DNA from 2 places in the Ralstonia sp. OTU4908 genome. Region 2 is predicted to be linked to the other one. Evidence: predicted binding sites of a transcription regulator. Region 2 holds the regulator's gene; the other holds the start of a gene.
The links. The regulator FNR, encoded in region 2, switches genes on or off when oxygen is low (the NO sensors DNR and NnrR bind a similar motif). The targets are predictions, from matches to a motif close to TTGATNNNNATCAA.
Positions count from the first base shown of each region.

Region 1: AAHM38_RS10510 (OmpW/AlkL family protein) is a predicted target of FNR. The motif match lies at 4,749-4,762, and genes of this name have one in related genera.

Region 1 is NZ_JASATD010000009.1:93,622-101,378, reverse strand. Features, by position in the region: gene pilQ (temperature dependent type IV pilus secretin PilQ) at 1-787, shown strand, start outside; gene AAHM38_RS10525 (shikimate kinase) at 926-1,498, shown strand; gene aroB (3-dehydroquinate synthase) at 1,495-2,601, shown strand; gene AAHM38_RS10515 (deoxyguanosinetriphosphate triphosphohydrolase) at 2,621-3,787, shown strand; gene AAHM38_RS10510 (OmpW/AlkL family protein) at 4,004-4,678, opposite strand; gene AAHM38_RS10505 (transposase) at 4,925-5,650, shown strand; gene AAHM38_RS10500 (glutamate synthase-related protein) at 5,912-7,757, shown strand, end outside.
Region 2 is NZ_JASATD010000002.1:8,714-16,470, reverse strand. Features, by position in the region: gene ccoN (cytochrome-c oxidase, cbb3-type subunit I) at 1-1,157, shown strand, start outside; gene ccoO (cytochrome-c oxidase, cbb3-type subunit II) at 1,168-1,851, shown strand; gene AAHM38_RS01930 (cbb3-type cytochrome oxidase subunit 3) at 1,855-2,037, shown strand; gene ccoP (cytochrome-c oxidase, cbb3-type subunit III) at 2,050-2,973, shown strand; gene ccoG (cytochrome c oxidase accessory protein CcoG) at 2,970-4,433, shown strand; gene AAHM38_RS01915 (FixH family protein) at 4,460-4,687, shown strand; gene AAHM38_RS01910 (hypothetical protein) at 4,684-4,938, shown strand; gene fnr (fumarate/nitrate reduction transcriptional regulator Fnr) at 4,960-5,688, opposite strand; gene AAHM38_RS01900 (sulfite exporter TauE/SafE family protein) at 5,868-6,611, shown strand; gene scpB (SMC-Scp complex subunit ScpB) at 7,100-7,757, shown strand, end outside.

The DNA.
Region 1 (7,757 bases), on a different contig from region 2:
CCTCTTGAAGATCGACATCCCGGTTCGCCAGGTGATGATCGAGGCGCGCATCGTCGAGGCGGACGACACGTTCAGCCGCAACTTGGGTGCGAAGCTGGGCTTCGCGTCGAAGACGAATGGCGCTGGTTACGGCAATACCTACACCAACGTGGTGTCGCCGATTACGCAGGGTGCCACGTGGGACAACAGCCCGGCGATCAGCTTCCCCGCCAATGGCATCAACGGCGTGAACGCAGCCAGCGTGGCCGTGAGCCTGTTTAACGCCGGTGCCGGCCGCTTCCTGGCGCTGGAGCTGTCTGCGCTGGAAGCTGACGGCCGCGGCAAGATCGTCTCCAGCCCGCGCGTGGTCACTGCCGACAACATCAAGGCGCTGATCGAGCAAGGTACTGAGATTCCGTACCAGCAGGCGACGTCTTCCGGTGCGACTTCGGTGTCGTTCAAGAAGGCCAACCTGAAGCTGGAAGTGACGCCCAAGATCACGCCGGACGGCAACATCTTCCTGGATGTGGACGTCAACAAGGACAGCGTAGGTATCCAGACCACCAACGGCTTCGCCATTGACACCAAGCACGTGCAGACGCAGGTGCTGGTCGAGAATGGCGGCACGGTCGTGATCGGCGGTATCTACACGCAGAACGAGCGGACCGACATCAACAAGGTGCCGCTTCTAGGCGACATTCCGGTACTCGGCAATCTGTTCAAGAGCACGAGCAAGATCAACAACCGCACCGAGCTGCTGGTCTTCCTGACGCCGCGTGTGCTGTCCGATCAACTGTCGCTGAAGTAACCCACGGCGGCGTTTCGCTCAAAAGGCCCGGCCTCCTGAATGGAGCGCCGGGCTTTTTTGTGTCCTGCGGCGGGGTTTGTGCGGGATGGCGTCCAAATGCCACTACAATCAGGCTCAAATTCCTGATTTCACGTGATTTTGTCTGTTTCGAACGTATTTTTCGTCGGCTTGATGGGCGCGGGCAAGACCACGGTCGGCCGGGCGGTGGCGCGCCGGCTCGATCTGCCGTTCTTCGACTCCGACCATGAGATCGAGGCGCGGTGCGGCGTGCGCGTGCCGGTTATTTTCGAGCACGAAGGTGAGGTGGGCTTTCGCGATCGAGAAACCCACATGATCGACGAGCTGACCGCGCGCGATGGCGTGGTCATCGCCACGGGTGGGGGCGCCGTGTTGCGGGCCGAAAACCGGGCGTTCCTGCGCGAGCGTGGCACGGTGATCTACCTGCGCGCCAATCCGCATGACCTGTATCTGCGCACGCGCCACGACAAGAACCGGCCGCTGCTGCAGACAGAGAACCCGCGCGCCAAGCTGGAGGAGCTGCATGCGATCCGCGATCCGCTGTACCGTGACGTGGCGCATTTCGTCATCGAAACCGGCAAGCCCACCGTCGCGCAGCTTGTTAATATGGTCTTGATGCAACTCGAAGTGGCCGGCATTGTGGCTCCGCCCGCAGGCTCTTCCACCTCCTCGCAAGTCTCCCCACAGTCATGATTACCGTTGATGTTGACCTTGGCGATCGCGCCTATCCGATCCATATCGGCTCGGGGCTGTTGTCCAAGGCCGAGTTGTTTGCCCCACACATTCGCGGCGCGCGTGCCGTGATCGTCACCAACGAGACCGTCGCACCGTTGTATGCGGCGAAGGTCGAAGCGGCCATTCGTTCGCTCGGCAAGGCGGTCGACACGGTTGTATTGCCTGATGGGGAATCGTTCAAGAAGTGGGACACGCTCAACCGCATCTTTGATGCGCTGTTGAAGGCGGGTGCGGATCGCAAGACCACGCTGATCGCGCTGGGCGGCGGCGTTGTCGGCGACATGACCGGCTTTGCCGCCGCCTGCTACATGCGCGGTGTGCCGTTCATCCAGGTGCCGACGACGCTGCTCTCACAAGTCGACTCTTCGGTGGGCGGCAAGACGGGCATCAACCACCCGCTGGGCAAAAACATGATCGGCGCGTTCCACCAGCCGCAGGCGGTGCTGGCCGATATCGATACGCTGCGCACGTTGCCTGCCCGAGAGCTGGCGGCCGGTATGGCCGAGGTCATCAAGCATGGCGCAATCGCCGATGCGGGGTACTTCGCCTGGATCGAGCAAAACATCAAGGGTCTCAACGGTTGCGATACCGGCCTGATGGCCGAAGCCGTGCGTGGCTCGGTGCGCATCAAGGCCGCAGTCGTGGCACAGGATGAGCGCGAGACCGGCCTGCGTGCCACCCTCAATTTCGGTCACACCTTTGGCCACGCCATCGAGGCCGGCCTGGGCTACGGTGAATGGCTGCACGGCGAAGCCGTCGGCTGTGGCATGGTGATGGCGGCGGATCTGTCGCATCGACTGGGCTTTATCGACATCGACACGCGCAACCGCATCACCGCGCTCACGCGTGCGGCGAACCTGCCGACGGTGGCGCCGGACCTCGGCGTTGATCGCTTCATCGACCTGATGCGCGTCGACAAGAAGGCCGAAGCCGGCGAGATCAAGTTCGTGCTGCTGCGCAAGCTGGGCCAGGCTTTCGTGACCGCGGTGCCCGATGCGGACTTGCGCGCCACCTTGCAGCACGCCGTCCTGCGACCACCGACCGAAGCACCCATCGCCTGATACGAGACGAGATGGCCCGATGAACGACCGATTTGATGTGCCGTCCGCGCCGTTCGATCTCGAAGGCCCTCTCGCTCCCTACGCCGCGCATTCGGCGCAGACGCGCGGCCGCGTCCACGCCGAGCCGCCGTCCACGTCGCGCACCGAGTTCCAGCGTGACCGCGATCGCATCATCCACAGCACCGCTTTCCGCCGGCTCGAATACAAGACGCAGGTCTTCGTGAATCACGAGGGCGACCTGTTCCGGACGCGGCTCACGCACAGTCTGGAAGTCGCGCAGATCGCCCGTTCGATCGCGCGCAGCCTGCGCCTGAACGAGGATCTCGTCGAAGCGATTTCGTTGGCACATGATCTGGGCCACACGCCGTTCGGCCATGCCGGGCAGGATGCGCTGAACGATTGCATGAAGCCGTACGGCGGGTTCGAGCACAACCTGCAGAGCCTGCTCGTGGTCGATCGGCTGGAAGAGCGCTACGGCGGTTTCGACGGGCTGAACCTGACGTTCGAAACGCGCGAGGGCATCCTCAAGCATTGTTCCCGCAATAACGCGGCGACGCTGGGTGACTTGGGGCGGCGCTTTCTCGAAGGGCAGCAGCCTTCGCTGGAGGCGCAGCTCGCCAACCTCGCCGATGAGGTCGCGTACAACAACCACGACATCGACGACGGCCTACGCTCCGGCCTGATTACGCTGGAGCAACTCGAAGACGTGCCGCTGTGGGCCATCCATCGGCGCGAAGCCGAGGCGGCATTTCCGGACGTTAGCGGCCGACGCCTGATCAACGAAACCATTCGTCGCATCATCAACGCGCTGATCGTCGATCTGATCGGCACCACGCGCACGGGCATCGCTGAAGTGGCGCCGCAATGCATCGACGATGTGCGCGCCGCGCCGCCGCTTGTTGCGTTCTCCGAGCCGATGCGCGAAGAGGCGCGCGCGCTCAAGCGTTTCCTGTTCGATAACCTGTATCGGCATTACCTCGTGATGCGCATGGCGGCCAAGGCACGCCGCATCATCGACGATCTGTTCGGCGCGTTCATGGATGACCCGCGTCTGCTGCCGCCGCAATACCAGGCAAAAGCCAACCCTGAAGAGCAGCCGCGCTGGATTGCGCATTACATTGCCGGCATGACGGATCGCTATGCCATCAAGGAGCATCGCCGCATCTTTGCGGTGGATGCAGTTTGAGCGACGGCGCCGGTGGGGCGGCCACTCGCTCGCTTGGCTCCCTAACCATCAGGCAGCGGATCTAAACCGAGCGCCCAAAAAAAATGCCCGGCCGCCCCAACGCATGCCGGGCCGAACGCGCCAACCACCGCCGACGAGCGCCCCCGCCGTCGACGGCCCCTGCGGCACGTCGGTAAAAGTCGATCAGGACAGTGTCAGTTCGCTGATCGTCCTCCCTTAAAAGCGATAGCCCAGGCCGACGCCCAGCAGCCACGGGTCAACCTTGACTTTGCTGATGGTCTGGCCGCCCATCTTCACGTCGGCGCTGATCCAGGTCTTCTTCAGGTCGACGTTGAAGTAGAGGCGTTCGGTCAGGCGATAGTCGAAGCCGACCTGCAGCGCGGGGCCGAAGCTGTTCTTGCTGAGGTCCAGCGAACCAACGCCGGGCACCTGGAGATCGACATTCGAGATGCGCGTGTAGTTGATGCCGGCGCCCACGTACGGCTTGAAGCGCGACTCGGGCGTGAAGTGATACTGCATCGTCAGGATGGGCGGCAAGTGGCGGAAACTGCCGATCTTGGTGGGGCCGCCCAGCGCGCTTCGCATGACCGTGACGTCCTGCTGTTGCGGGTAAGTCAGGATCAGCTCGGCGGCCAGATGTGGCGTAAAGAAATACGAGATGTCCAGTTCGGGCAGGACCTTGTTGTTGATCTGAATGGCGTCAGCCGGAATGGCCAGTGCAGGCACCGGATCGGATTTGTTGGCGGCTGTCAGGTTGACGGCGCGCAGACGTACCATCCAATTACCGGAGGCCGGCGGCAAATCCGTGCCCTGCGCAAAGGCGGCCTGGCTGAACCCGGCGGCAAGCATTCCGGCGGCAACAGCTACAACGGCTAGGCGGTGAAAAGCCATCAATCGCTCCCTCTCGTGTCGTCTTGTGATGTAGTGGGAGCCAGTCTCGCGGGGAAGTCGCCCGGCCGATTTGCTTGGGATCAAGTTGGACCAGTCGTCGATAGCGCATAGGGCCGCCGATTTGACGGCACGCAAACTTCTCCGTTGCGCCCCGACGACAGCGCTATGCAAGCGTTTGCGCCCTAAAAATTGGGGACAGATTCACGCGCTCCGGCTACGATGGCGCTTTTCTCCACCCGTTTTTCCATGGCTCGCCTGCCTCGTCTCAGCCCAATCGATGTCCCGGTGCACGTGTTGCAGCGCGGCAACAATCGCCAGACCGTTTTCCGCGGCGACGACGACTACGCGTTCTATCTCGACACGCTGCGCATGGCCGCCCGCGAGCATGACTTCGCCATCCATGGGTTTTCGCTGATGCCGAATCACGTCCATCTGGTGGGGACACCCAAGGTGGCGGACAGTCTTTCGCGAACGCTGCAGGCTGTGGGACGGCGCTATACGCGCTACTTCAACGCTGCGGCGGATCGCAGCGGCACGTTGTGGGAAGGGCGTTTCCGATCGACGGTACTGGACCCCGCCGAGTGGGTGCTGCCGATCCTGTTGTATGTGGAATCGAACGCGGTGCGCGCGGGGCTCGTCAGCACGCCGGAAGAAGATCGATGGAGCACGTATCGTCACCACGTCGGCATTCAATCCATTCCGTGGGTGAGTGACCACTTCTGTTACTGGCGCCTTGGCAACACGCCTTTTGAGCGCCAGTCGCGCTACCGAACGTTGTGGCATGAAGGTTTGGGCTCCGACCAGTTCGCGCAGATTCGCCAGCATGTGCACAGTGGTTGGCCGCTCGGCAATGAGGCGTTTCTCGCGACACTTGCGCGCACCGGAGGCCGTCGCGTTGCGCCATTGCCCAAGGGGCGGCCGCCGCGCCAAACCACGGCGGTGGAAGCGGAGGGCAGCGCGCGCACCGAATAGCGGGATGGCGGCGCTGTCATGTATGGGCGCATCGATTCGGGCGGTTTTAATCTGTCCCTATTAAAAAGCCCGCACTGAGACTACGCATTTATTAATTTACTCCGACCCCATTTAAAAAATTTTGCCTGTTACGGGCCACTCTTTTATATTCGTTTCACCCCGCATTCATGGTGCGGCGCGCCATTGCCTGTCTGCCTTCGCATCCGCACGATCGCGAGGGCCTTCTGCGGCGCGTTGTACCTACAACCTCGGAAGATCGCCGTGGAACAACATTCCTTCCCCATCACGCCGTCGGCCCAGGGTCTGTACGACCCGACCAATGAACACGACGCTTGCGGCGTCGGCTTCGTCGCCCACATCAAGGGCAAGAAGAGCCACGAGATCGTCCAGCAGGGCTTGCGCATCCTGCACAACCTCGACCACCGGGGCGCTGTGGGCGCTGACCCGCTGATGGGCGACGGCGCAGGCATCCTGCTGCAGATTCCCGACCAGTTCTTCCGTGAAGAAATGGCCAAGCAGGGTATCAACCTGCCGCCGGCCGGCGAATACGGCGTCGGCATGATCTTCCTGCCGAAGGAACACGCTTCGCGCCTGGCCTGTGAGCAGGAACTTGAGCGCACCGTGCGTCTGGAAGGCCAGGTTGTGCTGGGCTGGCGCGATGTTCCGGTCGACAAGACCATGCCGATGTCGCCGACGGTGCAGAAGACCGAGCCGGTGATCCGCCAGATCTTCATCGGGCGCGGCCGCGACATCATGACCACCGACGCGCTGGAGCGGAAGCTGTACGTGATCCGCAAGACCGCCAGCCACGCCATCCAGGCGCTCAAGCTCAAGCACGGCAAAGAATACTTCGTGCCCTCGATGTCGGCGCGCACGATCGTCTACAAGGGCCTGCTGCTTTGCGAACAGGTCGGCCGGTACTACCAGGATCTGGCTGATCCGCGCACGGTGTCGGCGCTTGCGCTGGTGCACCAGCGTTTCTCGACCAACACGTTCCCTGCATGGGAACTGGCGCACCCGTACCGCATGGTTGCGCACAACGGCGAAATCAACACCGTCAAGGGCAACGTCAACTGGATCAACGCACGTACGGGCGGCATCTCGTCGCCGGTGCTGGGCGATGACCTGCCCAAGCTGTGGCCGCTGATCTATCCGGGCCAATCCGATACGGCTTCGTTCGACAACTGCCTCGAACTGCTGACGATGGCGGGCTATCCGCTGGCCCAGGCGATGATGATGATGATTCCGGAAGCGTGGGAACAACACACGCTGATGGACGACAATCGTCGCGCCTTCTACGAATACCATGCCGCGATGATGGAGCCGTGGGACGGCCCCGCCGCCATCTGCTTTACCGACGGCCGCCAGATCGGCGCAACGCTCGACCGTAACGGCCTGCGTCCGGCGCGTTATTACGTGACCGATGACGACATGGTCGTGATGGCTTCGGAAGCCGGCGTGCTGCCGATTCCCGAGTCCCGCATCGTCAAGAAGTGGCGTCTGCAGCCGGGCAAGATGTTCCTGATCGACATGGAGCAGGGCCGCATCATCGACGACAAGGAACTCAAGGACAATCTGGCCAACGCCAAGCCGTACAAGAGCTGGATTGATGCCGTGCGCATCAAGCTCGACGAGCTGGAAGCCAAGCCTGAAGACGTGGCCGCCGAGACCAAGCCGGCCGCCAAGCTGCTTGACCGTCAGCAGGCGTTTGCCTACACCCAGGAAGACGTCAAGTTCCTGATGGCCCCGATGGCCGCCAACGGCGAAGAGGCCGCCGGCTCTATGGGCAACGACAGCCCGCTGGCCGTGCTGTCCTCGAAGAACAAGACGCTCTACAACTACTTCAAGCAACTGTTCGCGCAGGTCACGAACCCGCCGATCGACCCGATCCGCGAAAACGTGGTGATGTCGCTCGTCTCGTTCATCGGGCCGAAGCCGAACCTGCTTGAGCTGAACAACATCAACCCGCCGATGCGCCTTGAAGTGAGCCAGCCCGTGCTGGACTTCAAGGACATGGCGAAGATCCGCAACATCGAGCACTACACCGGCGGCAAGTTCATGGCTTACGAGCTGGACATCTGCTATCCGGTGGCGTGGGGCAAGGAAG
Region 2 (7,757 bases):
TCACGTTCTGGGGCTGGCAGGCAGTGATCGTGGCTGCCGCCATCACCCTGCCGCTGGGCTACACAAGCTCGAAGGAATACGCCGAGCTCGAATGGCCGATCGACATCCTGATCACTGTGGTGTGGGTGGTCTACGCGATCGTCTTCTTCGGCACCATCATCAAGCGCAAGACCCGGCACATCTACGTGGCCAACTGGTTCTTCGGCGCTTACATCATCACGATCGCGCTGCTGCATATCGTCAACAACGCTGAGTTGCCGGTGTCGATGTGGAAGTCGTACTCGGCTTATGCCGGCGTGCAGGATGCGATGGTGCAATGGTGGTATGGCCACAATGCAGTGGGCTTCTTCCTGACCACCAGCTTCCTGGGCATGATGTATTACTTCGTGCCGAAGCAGGCCGAGCGCCCGATCTATTCGTATCGCCTGTCGATCGTGCACTTCTGGGCGCTGAACTTCACCTACATGTGGGCGGGTCCTCACCACCTGCAATACACGGCGCTGCCCGACTGGGCCCAGTCGCTCGGCATGGTGTTTTCGCTGATCCTGCTGGCGCCGTCGTGGGGCGGCATGATCAACGGGATCATGACCCTCTCGGGTGCCTGGCACAAGCTGCGCACCGATCCGATCCTGAAGTTCCTGGTGGTGGCGCTGTCGTTCTACGGCATGGCGACGTTCGAGGGCTCGATGATGTCCATCAAGACCGTCAACGCGCTGTCGCACTACACCGATTGGACGATCGGCCACGTGCACTCCGGCGCCCTGGGCTGGGTGGCGATGATCACCATCGGCTCGATGTACTACATGATTCCGCGCCTGTTCGGCCAGCAGAAGATGTACAGCACGCGCCTGATCGAGGTGCACTTCTGGGTGGCCACCATCGGCGTGGTGCTCTACATCGCCGCCATGTGGGTTGCCGGCGTGATGCAAGGCCTGATGTGGCGTGCCACTGAGGCCGACGGCACGCTGACCTACAGCTTTGTCGAGGCGGTCAAGGCAACGTACCCGTTCTACCTGATTCGCTTGGCTGGTGGTCTGTGCTTCCTGGGCGGCATGCTGCTGATGGCATTCAACGTGTTCAAGACCATTCAGGGCAGCAAGGCAATCGATGCGCCGATTCCTCAATCGGCCCAGACCCCGATGGTCGCGGCTCAGTGAGGAGGGGAACATGAGCAACCAATCCAACAAGTTTTTCTCGCACGAGACGCTGGAAAAGAACATCGGCTTGCTGATTGCGATGACGCTCGTCGTCGTCAGCATTGCGGGCTTGGTGCAGATTTTGCCGCTCTTCTTCCAGCACTCGACCACTGAACCGGTCAAGGGCATCGCTCCCTATTCGCCACTGCGGCTGGCGGGGCGCGACATCTACATCCGCGAAGGCTGTGTTGGCTGCCACTCGCAGCAAGTGCGTACGTTGCGCGCCGAGACCGAGCGCTATGGCCACTATTCGCTGGCAGGTGAATCGGTGTTCGATCACCCGTTCCTGTGGGGTTCCAAGCGCACCGGTCCGGACTTGGCGCGCGTGGGGCAACGCTATTCGGACGACTGGCATCGCATCCACCTGCGCGACCCGCGTGAAGTGGTGCCCGAGTCGAACATGCCTGCATATGCGTGGCTGTCGAAGACGCCGCTCGACAACAGCGACATCGAAAAGAAGATGCACGTCCTGCGCCAGCTTGGTGTGCCGTACACGGATGCGCAGATTGCCGCAGCGCGCGAGCAACTGGTCGGCAAGACGGAGGAAGACGCCGTGGTCGCCTATCTGCAAGGCCTCGGCGTGGAACTGCGCAACATACGGGACGTGGCTGCCGCACCGGCTGCTGCACCTGCAACCGTTGCTGCCAAGGAGTAAGCCATGGCCACGCTCAGTGCAATTGCGACTGCCGTCTTCCTCGTGCTGTTCGTCTGCATTTCCTGGTGGGCATTCTCGGCGCATCGCCGCGCGGCGAACGCTGAATCGGCCATGCTGCCGTTCCTGCTGCCCGATGAGGCCGAAGTCGCCGGTGCGCATGCAGACGCATCGCGCCCGCATCAATAAGGACACAGAATCATGAGCGACTTCATTTCGGAGTTCTGGGGGTATTACATCGCGGCGATTGCCCTGGTCGGCATCGTGTGGTGCATCTGGCTGCTGTTCTCCCAGCGGCGCATTCAAGTGGCACCGGGGCGCAGCGCCGGGGAAGACACCGGCCACGTATGGGATGGCGATTTGCGCGAACTGAACAATCCGCTGCCGCGCTGGTGGATGTGGATGTTCCTGCTGTCGTGCGTCTTTGCATTGGGGTACCTGATCCTGTATCCGGGCTTGGGCGCATATGGCGGTGTGCTTGGTTTCTCCACGCGCGGCGAGTTGGCCTCGCAGCGTGCGGCCGCCGATGCGCAGGTCCGACCGCTCTATGAGCGTTATGCCAGCATGGACATCAAGCAGATCGCCGCCGATCCGCAGGCCCATGAGATCGGCCAGCGCCTTTTCCTTAACAACTGTGCGCAGTGCCATGGCTCGGATGCCGGCGGCTCGAAGGGCTTTCCGAATCTGACCGACGGCGACTGGCTGTACGGCGGAGACCCCGAGACGATCCTGACCACCATCACCAAGGGGCGTCACGGCGTCATGCCGTCCCTGACGGCGGTCGTGGATGGCAATCAGGCAGTCAATGTGGCGAACTACGTGCGCTCGCTGTCGGGACTGTCGTATGACCCGATCAAGGCAGCGCGCGGCGAACCGACGTTCAAGTCGGTCTGTGCGGCTTGCCACATGGCAACCGGCAAGGGCAATCAGGCGCTGGGCGCGCCCAACCTGACCGACCGCGTCTGGCTATATGGCAGTTCGGAAGCGACCATCGTCGAGACCATCCTCAAGGGTCGTGACAACACGATGCCGGCACACGAGAACCTGCTCTCTCCGGAGAAGATTCGCATGCTGGCGGCCTATGTCTGGGGCCTGTCCAATAGCAACACGAGCCACGCGCAATGAGCGACAAAGAACCTGCCTGGCGCCCGATGACACCCGCCACCGCAGTGGCGGGTGTAGACGACGCGCCGACTGAGCAGATGCTCTATGAAGTCCGGCGCAAGATCTATCCGCGCGCCGTGACCGGTGCGTTTGCGCGTTGGCGCGTCTGGCTGGTGCTGGCGACGCAAGCCATCTTCTATGGCTTGCCGTGGTTACAGTGGAATGGTCGCCAAGCCGTGCTCTTTGATCTGGGCGCACGCAAGTTCTATCTGTTCGGCCTCGTACTTTGGCCGCAAGACGTGATTTATCTGACGGTACTGCTGGTGCTGTCGGCGTTGGGGCTGTTCCTGTTCACTGCGGTGGCGGGGCGGCTCTTTTGCGGTTATGCCTGTCCGCAGACGGTTTACACCGAAATCTTCATGTGGATCGAGCGGCATGTCGAAGGTGACCGCTTTGCCCGCATCCGCCTCGACGGTGAGCGTTGGAGCCTACGCAAATTCCGCCTCAAGGCTGCAAAGCACTCGGCCTGGATTCTCATTGCGCTATGGACGGGATTCACCTTCGTCGGCTTCTTCACGCCGATCCGCGATCTCGGCATGGAGACGTGGACGCTTTCCCTCGGGCCATGGCAAACGTTCTGGATGCTGTTCTACGCTTTTGCCACATGGGGCAACGCAGGCTTCATGCGCGAGCAGGTGTGTCGCTACATGTGCCCGTACGCGCGTTTCCAGAGCGTGATGGTCGACCCCGATACCTACGTCGTCACATACGACACGCAGCGCGGTGAACCGAGGGGCAGCCGCTCCCGCAATGCCGACTTCCAAGCGCAGGGCCTGGGCTCGTGCGTCGACTGCAGTATCTGTGTACAGGTGTGCCCGACCGGTATCGACATCCGCCAGGGGCTGCAATACGAATGCATTGGTTGCGGCGCCTGCATTGATGCCTGTGATCAGGTCATGGACAAGATGCGCTACCCGCGCGGTCTGATCCGCTATACGTCGGAACGCGCAATGCGCGATCGGCTCAGCCCGAAGGACGCCCGGCGACATCTGCTGCGCCCGCGCGTGCTGATCTATACCGGGATCATGCTTGTGCTCATCACCGGCTTCATCATGGCATTGGCCATGCGCCAGCCGCTCAAGGTTGATGTGATTCGTGATCGTGGTGCACTGGCGCGCGAAGTGGACGGGGGCAAGATCGAGAACGTTTACCGCCTGCAGTTGATGAACGCGTCCGAGCTCCCCATGCGCGTGACCATCACAGCAGAGGGCATGCCGGAACTGGATGTGCAGGGCGGTCGTGGCGAGTCGACCACACTGGAGCTGCCACCGGCGGCCAACCGACTGCTGCCAGTGCGCGTACGCCGGCCAGCCGATGATGCCGCCCCCGGCTCGCACAAAATCCGTTTCGTCATCCACGCAGACAGCGGTAGCGCCAGCCTCGTACTGCGCGAACCGTCTAGCTTCATCGTGCCGCGCTGATGCGGCATCCCCAACAGGAGGCAACGATGCACGCAACGCAATCTTCCGCGCAGGCCCGTCCGTGGTGGCGCGAGCCCTGGCCGTGGCTGCTCATGGCAGGGCCGTTTGTCGCCATGATCGGCTGCGGCGTCACCATCTGGCTGGCGATTTCGCATCCCGATGTCGCTATTCACGACAACGTCGTGCGCCACGGTTTGGTCGTTGAAAAGACGACCGTCACGCCGACACATGGTATTCACGCGGAGGCCCGATGAAGCGTCGACTGCTGATGTGGATTCTGTGGCCGGCATTTCTGTCGGCCGCGCTGGCTGAACTGGTGGTCTTTGCAGTGGTGGACCCCGCCGACCTGCGTTTCTTCGGCGAACAGATCACCGTGTCGGCCCAGGCGGTCTACACGGTATCGTTCTTTGTGTTCTGGTTGCTGTGCGGATTGTCGAGCGCGCTGACGCTGTACGTGTCGCCGGGCATCGGCAAACTGGAAGCGCATGAACACCCGCTCGTGTGAGCGGGCGCCATGGAAGGAGCTTCAAGCGGCTTGACCGCTCATGACCTGGCGCAGGCCGGCCAGGTCGATCAGTTTGACGTGGCGTTGGCGGATCTGGATGAGGCCCGCTTCGGCAAAGCGCGAGAACAGGCGGCTGACGGTTTCGAGCTTGAGACCCAGATAGCTGCCCAGCTCTTCGCGGCTCATGCGCAGCACAAACTCTGTTGACGAATATCCCCGCTGGGCCGAACGCTTCGAGAGGTTAAGCAGGAACGCTGCGAGACGCTCCTCCGCACGCATGGAACCCAGCGTGAGCAGCATCAGGTGATCCTGCGAAATTTCCTTGCTCATGATGCGCAGGAACTGATGCTGCAGCGAAGGCAGCCGGCGCGAAAGGTGTTGCAGCTCGTCGTAGCGCACCACGCAGACTTCGGTATCTTCGAGCGCGGTGGCATCCGACACATGGCGCATATCGCCAATGCCATCGAGCCCGACGATCTCACCCGGCAGGTGGAACCCCGTGATCTGGTGCCGACCGTCTTCCAGCGTCAGATGGGTTTTGAGCGTACCGAAACGAATGCCGTAAACCGCTTCGAGCGGCTCCCCCAGGGAATAGAGCGATTGCCCCTTCTTAATGCGGATGCGCTCGCTGACCAAATCGTCCATCTTGCGCACGTCGTCCGAGTTCATTCCCACCGGCAGGCAGATTTGCCCGAGTACACAGGTGGAGCAACGCGAGGCGTGGTCGGTGAGTGCGATTCGAGTGAGCACGGGCGGGGCGACTGAATTTCGGGAAAGTGAAATGAGTAATTCTTGTGATGCAGCTCAGCTTATTATAACGGCGACCTTCTTGTCCTCGGACATTTCCGATGCGGCAAAACGCGTCAATTACGCTTAGTTCGCAACAGCAAAACGAAAACCTTGGCCCATATCAAAAGAGCGTCAAAAAGATGAGTGCTGCAGCGCTTCTCAGCGTTTTTCTGATTGCATTGCTCGGCGGTGTGCATTGTCTGGCGATGTGCAGCGGGATCGCGCTCGCGGCCGAACGTGGAACTGTGGCGGTACGGGTCGTGTCGCGCCGCCGGCTATGGTTCGAGCAGGTCGTCATGCATGCCGGCCGGTTGACCACCTACGCGCTGCTTGGCGCAATCATGGGTGCGATGGGCGCGACCTTCTGGCGCCAGCAATGGCTGCCGATTCAACGCGGCTTGTTTGCCTTCGCCAGTGTATTGCTACTCGCCTATGGGACCATGCTGCTCGTGCGTTCCGCCGGAGATGCGTGGCGCAGTGTGTGGCTCGAGCGCTTGCTCGGCCGCGTCGCTGGCGGCCTGTCTCGGGGGGCTGCCACACTGGGCGGCACGCTGCAACGTCAGCCGCCGTTCCTACGCCGCTATATCACGGGTATGGCCTGGGGACTGGTGCCGTGCGGCATGGTCTACGGCGCATTGGCTATGGCGTTGCTGGCAGGCAACGCTGCCTCCGGGGCGGTGGTCATGCTCGCCTTTGGTGCGGGTACGCTGCCCAACCTGTTGATGATGTCTGGCTTCGCTGGGTGGCTGCGCGGCTTGTCGCGCCGCCGGTGGGCGCGTGGCGCGGCCGGCGTCGCCATCGCCGGGTTCGGCATATGGGGGCTGGTGCACGCGATCTGGCTGCCAGAGATGCTCAACGCACACGGATTCTGTCTGGTACTGTAGGCGTTTAAAGCACGCGTAAATTGCCATCCGACCTGGGATAGGAAGGCTAGATCATCTTCCCGGTTGCGGCGCCGCTGGAAATTGCCCTACAATCGCTAACAATTCGATTCGCCACCCGCGCAAATCAACAATCCCAAGCGCGGCGCCAAGCGATGCCCTCCAGCGGTAGTGTCACCCTGGACAGTCGATTCGGGTGGACTGCCATTCTTCTTGGTAGTCGTCCGGTGCAGTATCCGTCCACATGGCGGCGGAAGAAATTGCCCTTGTGGTGCCTGACCGGCACCGGATCAACTCGCTCCTCCGGCCCTTACTTTGCGGGCACAGCCACTGCGTTTCGGTGCAGGGTCCAATTGAATCGATTGGCCTTTGCGCTCCGGGCCCGGGCGGGCAACAGCAACCAGAAATGCCGCGTGCGTCGCGGCGGGACGACAAACCTCAAGCGTGACGGCAATTCGCCGCGCGCGAGCAATGACGAGCCGCTCAACCCGATGAATACCCAAGAGGCGAAGATCGTCCTCGAAACCGCGCTGATCTGCGCGCAGGACCCGTTGCGAGTCAATGACTTGCGCAAGCTATTCGACGAAGATGTTTCCGCAGACACCATCCGTGTGCTCCTCGAGGAGCTGCGCCAGGACTGGCTGAATCGCGGTGTCGAACTGGTTGCGCTGGCCTCCGGCTGGCGTCTGCAGAGCCGCCCCGAGATGCGTGTGTATCTCGACCGCCTGCATCCGGAAAAGCCGCCCAAGTACTCGCGCGCCGTGATGGAGACGCTTGCGATCATCGCTTACCGCCAGCCGGTCACGCGCGGCGATATTGAAGACATTCGCGGTGTTACGGTCAACACGCAGGTCATCAAGCAGATTGAAGACCGCGGCTGGATCGAAGTCATCGGTCATCGCGACGTGCCCGGCCGCCCTGCGCTGTATGCAACGACCAAGCAGTTTCTCGATGACCTTGGCTTGCGCTCGCTGGACGAGTTGCCGCCGCTCGAAGATGCCCGCGCCCAGGCGCAGGCGAGCCTGCTGGAGCAGGGCGCCATCGAATTCGAGGGCGGCGCAATTGCGGTGGAAGAACTGACAGCGCTGGTCAACGACGTGCCGGAAGGTGCAGAGGCTTCGGTGGCGGAAGCGGCCGGATCGCCGGTTG